Regions from separate parts of the Streptomyces sp. NBC_01012 genome, predicted to be linked through region 2. Evidence: riboswitches for the same ligand, from Rfam matches in the RefSeq annotation. Region 2 holds a riboswitch; the other holds the start of a gene.
What was found. A riboswitch is a leader RNA that binds a small molecule or an ion and turns the genes downstream of it on or off. The one in region 2 is predicted to bind cobalamin.
Positions count from the first base shown of each region.

Region 1 (4,719 bases), 3.0 Mb from region 2:
CCCAGGACACCCTCGCCCATGTGTACGACCTCTTCCCCATCCTGCGGGACTTCCGTAACCGTGCGGCCGGGGACCTCTCCGGCGGCCAGCAGCAGATGCTGGCCATCGGCCGGGCACTCATGTCCAGGCCCAGGCTCCTGCTGCTCGACGAACCCTCGATGGGCCTCTCGCCGAAACTCATCGAGAACGTACTGGAGATCCTTGTACGCCTGCGTGGCGAGGGGCTCGGGATCCTCCTGGTCGAGCAGAACGCCAAGCTGACGTTCGGAGTGACCAGCCACTGCCTCGTCATGGAGAACGGCTCCATCGCCATGGCGGGCACGTCCGAGGAGCTCGCCCACGACGAGCGGGTCCGGCAGATCTACCTCGGACTGTGAGCACAGATGTACGTCAGGCCGTCCGGCGGCGACGACGCCCTGTGGTTCCCGAGCTCCGTCGGCCGTCGCCGGGACGGTTCCACCGTGGTCTTCCCCCACATCTGGGACCGGGCCAAGCCGGGCATCGTCGCTGTCAACGCCGCGGGACGCCGGTTCGTGGACGAGCCGGTCTCCTACGACCGCTTCGTTCGGGCCATGTATGCCGAGCACGCATCCGTACCGACGATCCCGGCGTGGCTGGTCACCGACGCGCGAACGCTGGCCGCGTACGGACTCGGCGTGGTCCGCCCACACACTCCACGCTTCCTACTCGAACGGCATCTGCGATCCGGCTACCTGCGCACCGGCACGTCCGTGCGCCGTCTCGCGGCCGCGCTCGCTCACCCGGCCCGAGTGACCGTCACCCGGGTCACGGCTTGGCGTACTTCAGTGGGCGCACGTACAGGTCGCCCTGGATGGCCCAGAGCTTCGCCTTGCGCATCGTGATCCTCAGCGCGTAGAAGGAATCGCGATCGAGGTTCATCACGGATGATTTCTCCCACGTAAGCTGATGCCATCCGTTGCTGAGCTCACGGAGCCGGCTGCTGTCGGCTTCGAAGCCGCGTTGGATCACGGTCCCTGCCTGGTCCATCAGGTCCACATCGAGCCACCCGCCGTCTTCGATGTCGATGAGCAACTCGATGTTCTCGCCGAAGAAATTGAGTCCCTGTGTGGTGAGCGAGGACGGCGCGTTTCCGCTACGGCTCCCGTAGCAGGCGAACTTGTCCTTCCTGATGTATCCCCGGCCGAGTGCGGACTCGCGCCAACCGGTGTGTGGGCCCTTTCCGCCCATGTAGTAGAAGTACATCTTGTCGTCGATTTCCACGGGGGTCGAGGAGAAGATGACGCTGCTGTCGAAGTCTCCGCGCGGGTACTTCCCCATGCCCTTGCCGTGTGGGATGAACGTGCTGTCATCGAGAGCGACGTCGTTCCACTCGGTGAGGTTGGTGGACCACTGCAGTGCCAGGTCGACGGTGTCGTGGTACGGAAGAGTGGTGTCGCCGTCCCGGTACAGCGAGGCGAGCCCGAGGTAGAGGTCGCCGTACTCGAAGACCGGCATCGAGTAGATCTGCGAGTCGAACCCGTTGCCCCGGTGGACCTCGACCGGTTTCGACCAGTTGATGAAATCCTTGGACCGCGACATGGCGGATACCCGGATATTGCTGTCCCACAGGCGTGTGATCAGGACGTACTCATCTGTACGCGAGTCGCGGAAGACCAGGTTGTGGCAGTCCGCTCCTGGAGAAGGGCTGTTGGCAGGCCAGGGCTTCAAATCGCTGAAGTGAATGCCGTCGGACGAGAATGCCACGCACAGCGAGGTTCCGCCGGCTTCGCGCAGCGTGATCAGCTTGTACCGACGGGTGGGGTCGGGGTCTGCGGGGTCATGGAGGACGGATGTGCCCTGAACGTTTTCGAACAGGATGTTGTTGTCCTTGCTGCCTTCGAAACCGACCAGGCCCAACATGGGCTTCGTCCAGTGCACACCGTCAATGGACTCCGCGTAACAACACCCGGTTTTTCTGTCGGCGATGACGTAGTCCTGTCCGCGTCTTTTCTCCGGAGGAGTGTTGAGTGATGCGGGGTCGCGGAGGAAGAGTGTGTAGTAGCAGCGGAACTTCTTGTGATCGGCATCCCAGAAGACGTTCGGGTATCCATTGTCGAAGCGCGGCTCCCACGGCAACCTGGGATGCTCGAATATCCCTTCCCTGAACAGGGGGTTGTGCTTCTCGTCCTTGACGAAACCGCCCATCTCGATCCGGCAGTTCGCCATTCCCTGGTGACCGTTCCAGAGGCCGGTGTCGAAGGCGAAGTACTTGTGCGGCCGGCTCGTCGGATCGGCCGGTCGTGATCTGCCGGCCGTGGGGGCGGCCGACGGACTCGCCGTCGCCGGTTCCGCCGCGGCGAGGATGCCCGCGGCGCCCATCGCCGTCGTGGCCAGGCCTCCGACCACTACGCCCCGCCTGGTGACTCCGCTGAAGGGTTCGTCGCTCATGCGCTCTCCTCGGCTTGGCACAAACTCATTGAACCGGACAGCAGACGTAAGATGTCTGCTGTTTGGTGGTCAGGCTCGCAGTGGCCGACATGGAGTGCAAGACCCTGGCGCCCACTTTGTGGATGCCGTCGACCGGCGGGCCCGGCACCGGCAGGATGCGATGATGGCTGCGACAGGGCGACGGCGGTCCGAGGAAGCCGGTGAGAATCCGGCGCGGTCCCGCCACTGTGATCGGCGAGCGGATCCCGGCAACTCCACCACCCCGCAGGGGCGGGAAGGACGGGACGAGTGGTGACCCGAGAGCCAGGAGACTCACGCGGTCGCCTCCTCGATGGACGCCGGGGCGGATCTCCCCGGAGAGAGGGCGGTTCAGCGTGCCTGAGAAGCCGGACGAAGGAACCTTGGCCGAGGCCGAGGCCGAGGCCGAGGGGACAGGGGCGGCGGCCGGCCAGGTGCCGTGCCGGATCGTCGTGTGCCGTGACTGTTGCTGCGGCACCGCCAAGGTGAGCGGAATCGATCACGCCGCGCAGACGGCACGTCTACGCTCCGAGGCACCCGTACGTGTCTCCGAATGCCTCGACGTGTGCGACCAAGCCAACGTTGTCGTGGTGCAACCCTCCTCCGCCGGCCGGGCAGCCGGCGCCAGGCCGGTGTGGCTGGGGCTCGTCAACGATCCCCGAGCCACCGAGGACATAGTGGACTGGGTGCGCGCCGGCGGTCCTGGCATCGCCCCCAAGCCCGAGATTCTCGACCTGTACGCCTGCCTGCCGCCCGGCGCCGCGCGGTCTCCGAGAGTCCCGTGAAGGATTCCGTTCGGGCACCCGGGGCGGTCGTGGCAGAGGCCCTGGACGATGTGGCGGCCATCGGGGGCTTCTTCGCCCTGCGCGTCGGAGGGGATGACGAGGGCTGGTGTCCCGTGGACCACTTCTACAGCCATGGCTTCGCCGACCTGTCCACCGCCGTTGCCGCCCGATACCGCACCACCGAGCTCCGCGTCGGAGTCTCCATCGCGCACCTGGGGTACGCCGCCCGTCTCTGGTCGCCCGTGCTGGCCTGCGTGCTGCTGCACGGAATCGTGCCGGACCTGAGAGCGTTGCAGCGCGCCGACGACAGCTCGGAACTCAGGCTGCCCGAGCCCGCCGGCTGGTATGCCGACTCGCTGTCCGACCGTACGGGCAGCCTGTACGCCGAGGTGATGCGGCACCTCGACGGCCTGCGCGCCGGCTTGCACGTCAAGGTCGCTCCGCGCCTGCTGTACGGGAACGCCGCGTCCGCGTTGGCCGGATCAGGCGGCGTGCTGCTCTCCGCCCACCCACATCTGCGTGCTCCGCTCGGCGAACTCCTCACGGATCTGCTCGGCAGGGGACAGCTCGCCGGTACGGGGCAGTTGACCGGGCCGGACCTGGCTTTCCGCCGTCGCAGCTGCTGCCTCTACTACCGCACTCCGAGCGGCACGACATGCGGGGACTGCTGTTTCGCGGGCTGAGACGAGACGGGGCACCCCCTCGGGGGTGGCGCTCTCCGTCCCGAAGGTCGCTTTCACATCTGCCGCCTCCCGCGCCGGCCGTCCCCGGCCCCGGCCGAGGGCCGGTGTGCACGGCCTGCATCGCGGGACGTCGGCCGTGCACCGGCTCGGCGCATCGGGGGTCGGGATCAGGCGGCCTTCAGGCCGGGCTTGAGCACGACCTTCGAGTACCCGTCCTCGCGCTTGTCGAACCGCTGGTAGGCGTCCTGGGCATCCTCCAGCGGCAGCCGCTTGGAGACGACGAAGCTCGGCTCGGCGCGGCCGGCGACGATGAGGTCGCGCAGCTGCTGGTTGTAGGCCTTGACGTTCGCCTGGCCGGTCGCCATCCGCAGCCCCTTCTCCCAGAACTTGCCGACGTTGAACAGCAGTCGGCCGTGCGCGGCGTCCTCGTTCGGCGCGCCGGGATCGGAGGGCACGTAGAGGCCGACCACCCCGAGCATCCCGGTGGCCCGGACGCTCTGGACGAGGGTGTTGAGCACGACCGCCGGCTGTTCCTCGCCCTCCTGCACGGTGGCCTGGTATCCGACGGCGTCGATGCCCTTGTCGGCACCGGCCCCGTCGGTCAGCTCGATGATCTGCTCGGCCGCGTCGACCTTGCTGTAGTCGACGGGCACCGCGCCGATCTGCTCGGCCAGTGCCAGGCGGCTCGGCACCTTGTCGACGCTGAACACCTTCGACGCCCCTCGCAGAACCGCGGAGTAGGCGGCCATCAGCCCGACGGGACCGGCGCCGGAGACCACCACCGTCTCGCCCGGGCTGACCTGCGCCAGCTCCGTGGCGTGGTA
Region 1 covers NZ_CP108688.1:621,352-626,070, reverse strand. The annotation lists gene OG623_RS02755 (ABC transporter ATP-binding protein) at 1-377, shown strand, start outside; gene OG623_RS02750 (FAD-binding protein) at 384-863, shown strand; gene OG623_RS02745 (hypothetical protein) at 787-2,340, opposite strand; cobalamin riboswitch at 2,600-2,723, shown strand; gene OG623_RS02740 ((2Fe-2S) ferredoxin domain-containing protein) at 2,862-3,212, shown strand; gene OG623_RS02735 ((2Fe-2S)-binding protein) at 3,242-3,895, shown strand; gene OG623_RS02730 (glutathione-independent formaldehyde dehydrogenase) at 4,063-4,719, opposite strand, start outside.
Region 1: linked by a shared signal. The riboswitch ahead of OG623_RS02740 ((2Fe-2S) ferredoxin domain-containing protein) and the one ahead of cobN (cobaltochelatase subunit CobN) in region 2 are both predicted to bind cobalamin.

Region 2 (4,719 bases):
CCCCTGGCTGCCGCCACGGCGGCGGCGAGCGCGGCCGGGTCGCCGGCCAGGACCGTCGTCGTCTCGGCTGCCCGGTCCCTCCGTACATGGGAGATCCGGTGTCCCTCGGGGGTCGCGACCACGTCGATCCACTCCCCGTGGGGGTGGCCGCAGCGGCGTTCGCACCCGGACCAGTACACAGGCAGCCGGCCGGCCGGTCCGACGGCGGCCCCCGCATCGGCCCGTACGTCTGCCAGCGACTTCGCGCAGCCTGGCTGTCCGATACAGGCTCCGACACCCGCCCAGGGGGAGCCTGGCCCGGTGATCAGGCCGGACTCCGAGAGGGCGGTGAGCAGGTCCTCCGTACGGCCGGGCGCGATCCCGGTGACCACGGCTCCGCGCCAGGGGGTGAGGCGCAGCTCCCCGGCGCTCGACAGCAGCCGCCACTGCGCCAGGTCCAGCCGCCCCAGCGGTACGCCGACGGACAGCGCGGTCTCGTGGGTGCCGCCGGGGACGGGGCCCGGGGCCGGGTGCAGTGCTTCGAGGGGGCGGGGGAGGTGGCCCGGGGTCACGGTGACGCCTGCCCTGCGCAGCCGGCGCTCGACCTCGGAGGGCAGCGCCGCCCCGCTGTCGGGCAGGTCCCTGATCCGCCAGGCGCCGCTGCCGCGGGCCGCGTCGAGGAAGGCTTCGGCGGCGAGCAGCGCGGCGCGGGGGGCGTCGGGGGAGGGGACGCGGTGTACGGCGTCGCCGTCCCCGACGCGCAGCAGGGCGCCGCCGGCGTCGCCGCGCAGGGTGAGGTCGGCGCCGAGAGCGTCCACGTCACCGCGGCCGTCGTCGAGCGCGAACAGAAAGCGTCCGGAGAGCGCAGTCGCGCTCTCACTTCCGCACAGAAGGCGGTCAAGGCCGGTCAGCCAGGGGCGGATGTCGAGGGCCCCGAGGCCGTCGAGCCCGGAGAGCGGGGACGCGACCACATTGCGTACGCGCTCATGGCGGGCGGAGGGCAGCAGCCCGGCCTCGTCGAGCAGCCCGGCCAGCTCGGCACCGCACTCAGGGGCGAGCCCGCGCAGCTGCACGTTGCCACGGGAGGTGAGATGCAACTCACCGTCACCGAAACGCTCGGCGGCCTGCCCCAGCGCCGCCGCACGGCGGGATGTCAGCACTCCGCCGGGTATGCGGATCCGCGCCAGCGCCCCGTCGTCCGCCCGGTGCAGACGCAGCGCGCCGGGGCAGGCGTCACCGCTGCTCCGGGCACATGCGTCGCCCGTGGACCGGGACGTGACGGCCTCGGACGAGGTCGTGAGGGGGGAGGCGGGCATGGCGGCGAGCATACCGACCGTGACCGTGGCGGGGCCCTGCCGTCACTGTGACCTACCGGACACCCGGCGCCGTGCCGGTCGGTGGCCTGGTCCGTGGCCCGCCGGACACCCGGTGCCGCGCCGGTCCGTGGCCCGCCGGACATCTGGTGCCGCGTTCGTACGTGACCTAACCGGACAGCCGCTGCCGTGCCGGTCGGAGCGGGGGGCCGTCTGGTCAGGACCCCCCACCTGCCGCCTACTATGCCTAGCGGCGGTCCGTTCGGGCCGTCATCACCAAAAGGTGACATGGAGGAAGCCCGGTGAGATTCCGGCGCGGTCCCGCCACTGTGAGCCCGGCCCCCTGAGGCCGTGCGAGTCAGGAACTCCTTTCCCCACGCTCTCGGCTCCGCCCGAGCAGGGGAGATCCCAATCGGACAACTGCCTGGGGCGTGGACACCCCGGGGAAGGGCTGACGCCGCATGATCCTGCTCCTGTCGACGTCCGACACCGACCTGCTGAGCGCCCGCGCCTCCCAGGGCCCGGTCAGCTACCGCTACGCCAACCCTTCCCGGCTCGGCCCCGATGACCTTCCGCAGCTCCTGGACGGCACCGACCTGGTCGTCGTCCGCCTCCTCGGTGGCGTACGCGCCTGGCAGGAGGGCCTCGACCAGGTGCTCGCCACCGGCCGGCCCGTCGTCGTACTGACCGGTGAACAGGCCCCCGACGCCCAGCTGATGGCGGCCTCCACCGTGCCCATCGGCATCGCGGCCGAGGCGCACGCCTACCTCGCGCACGGCGGCCCCGCCAACCTGGAGCAGCTGGCCCGCTTCCTCTCCGACACCGTGCTGCTCACCGGCCACGGCTTCGAGCCGCCCGCCCCGGCCCCCGCGTGGGGTCCGCTGGAGCGGACCGCCCGCGATGTCACGGGCCCGACGGTCGCGGTGCTCTACTACCGCGCCCACCACATGAGCGGCAACACCGCGTTCATCGACGCGCTCTGCACCGCCGTGGAGGACGCGGGCGCCCGCCCCCTCCCGCTGTACGTCGCCTCGCTGCGCACCCCCGAGCCCGAGCTCATCGACGAACTCCGGTCCGTCGACGCCATCGTGACCACCGTCCTCGCCGCGGGCGGAACCAAGCCCGCCACGGCGTCCGCGGGCGGCGACGACGAGTCCTGGGACGCGGGCGCCCTCACCGGCCTCGACGTACCCGTCCTCCAGGCGCTCTGCCTCACCAGCCCGCGCGCCGCCTGGGAGGAGAACGACGAGGGTGTCTCGCCGCTCGACGCAGCCACCCAGATCGCCGTGCCCGAGTTCGACGGCCGTCTGATCACTGTCCCGTTCTCCTTCAAGGAGATCGACGAGGACGGTCTGCCCGCGTACGTCGCCGACCCCGAGCGGGCAGCCCGGGTCGCCGGGATCGCCGTACGGCACGCGAGGCTCCGTCACATCCCGGCCGCCGACAAGCGGATCGCGCTCGTCCTGTCCGCGTACCCGACGAAGCACTCCCGCATCGGCAACGCGGTCGGCCTCGACACCCCCGCCAGCGCCGTCGCCCTGCTGCGCCGCCTGCGCGCCGAGGGCTACGACTTCGGCCCTGAGGAAGACATCCCGGGCCTGGTCTCAGGCGACGGCGACGAGCTGATCTACGCGCTCATCGAGGCCGGTGGCCACGACCAGGAGTGGCTGACCGAGGAGCAGCTGGCCCGGAATCCGGTCCGTATCCCCGCCGCCGACTACCGCCGCTGGTTCGCCACGCTGCCCGCCGAACTCCGTGAGGCGGTCGAGGAGCACTGGGGCCCCGCGCCCGGCGAGATGTTCCTCGACCGGTCCCGCAACCCCGAGGGCGACATCGTGCTGGCGGCGCTGCGCCGCGGCAATCTGCTGATCCTCATCCAGCCGCCGCGCGGCTTCGGCGAGAACCCGATCGCGATCTACCACGACCCCGATCTGCCGCCCTCGCACCACTACCTCGCCGCCTACCGCTGGATCGCCGCGTCCGCCGACGACAACGGCTTCGGCGCCGACGCGATGATCCACCTCGGCAAGCACGGCAATCTGGAGTGGCTGCCCGGGAAGAACGCGGGCCTGTCCGCCGCCTGCGGCCCCGACGCCGCGCTGGGTGACCTCCCGCTCGTCTACCCGTTCCTGGTCAACGACCCCGGCGAGGGCACCCAGGCCAAGCGTCGTGTGCACGCCACCCTGGTGGACCATCTGGTGCCGCCGATGGCCCGCGCCGACAGCTACGGCGACATCGCCCGCCTCGAACAACTCCTGGACGAGCACGCCCAGATCGCCGCCATGGACCCGGCCAAGCTGCCGGCCGTCCGCGCCCAGATCTGGACGCTCATCCAGGCCGCGAAGCTCGACCACGACCTGGGCATCGAAGGCCGCCCCGAGGACGAGGGCTTCGACGAGTTCATCATGCATCTCGACGGCTGGCTCTGTGAGATCAAGGACGTCCAGATCCGTGACGGACTGCACGTCCTGGGCGCGGCCCCGGCCGGCAAGGACCGCGTCAACCTGGTGCTCGCCGTGCTGCGCGCCCGGCAGATCTGGGGCGGCACGGCTTCGCTGCCCGGCCTGCGCGAGGCGCTCGGCCTCGACGAGTCGGCCGCCACCCGCACCGCCGCCGACACGGTCGAGGAGCAGGCCCGCGCGCTCGTCCAGGCCATGGACGACGCCGACTGGGATCCGGCGGCCGTCGCCGGTGTGGCCGAGGGGCATCCCCGGGCCGTCGCCGACATCCTCGACTTCGCCGCCCGCGAGGTCGTGCCCCGCCTCGCCGCGACGACCGACGAGCTGGACCACGCGGTGCACGCGCTGAGCGGCGGCTTCGTCCCGGCCGGCCCGTCCGGATCCCCGCTGCGCGGCCTGGTCAACGTCCTGCCGACCGGCCGTAACTTCTACTCCGTCGACCCGAAGGCCGTGCCCTCCCGCCTCGCGTGGGAGACCGGCCAGGCACTCGCCGACTCGCTCCTGGAGCGCTACCGCGCCGACAACGGCGACTGGCCCACCTCCGTCGGCCTGTCCCTGTGGGGCACCAGCGCGATGCGCACCGCGGGCGACGACATCGCGGAGGCGTTCGCCCTGCTCGGCGTGCGCCCCGTCTGGGACGACGCCTCCCGCCGAGTGACCGGCCTGGAGTCGATCCCGTACGAGGAACTGGGCCGCCCGCGCATCGACGTCACGCTGCGCATCTCCGGCTTCTTCCGCGACGCCTTCCCGCACACCATCGGCCTGCTCGACGACGCCGTACGCCTGGCGGCCTCGCTCGACGAGCCAGCCGAGCGGAACTTCGTACGCGCCCACACCCAGGCCGACCTGGCCGAACACGGGGACGAGCGGCGGGCCACCACCCGTATCTTCGGCTCCAGGCCGGGGACGTACGGCGCCGGGCTGCTCCAGCTCATCGACTCCCGCGACTGGCGCACGGACGCCGATCT
Region 2 covers NZ_CP108688.1:3,650,717-3,655,435, reverse strand. The annotation lists gene cobG (precorrin-3B synthase) at 1-1,307, opposite strand, end outside; cobalamin riboswitch at 1,540-1,684, shown strand; gene cobN (cobaltochelatase subunit CobN) at 1,754-4,719, shown strand, end outside.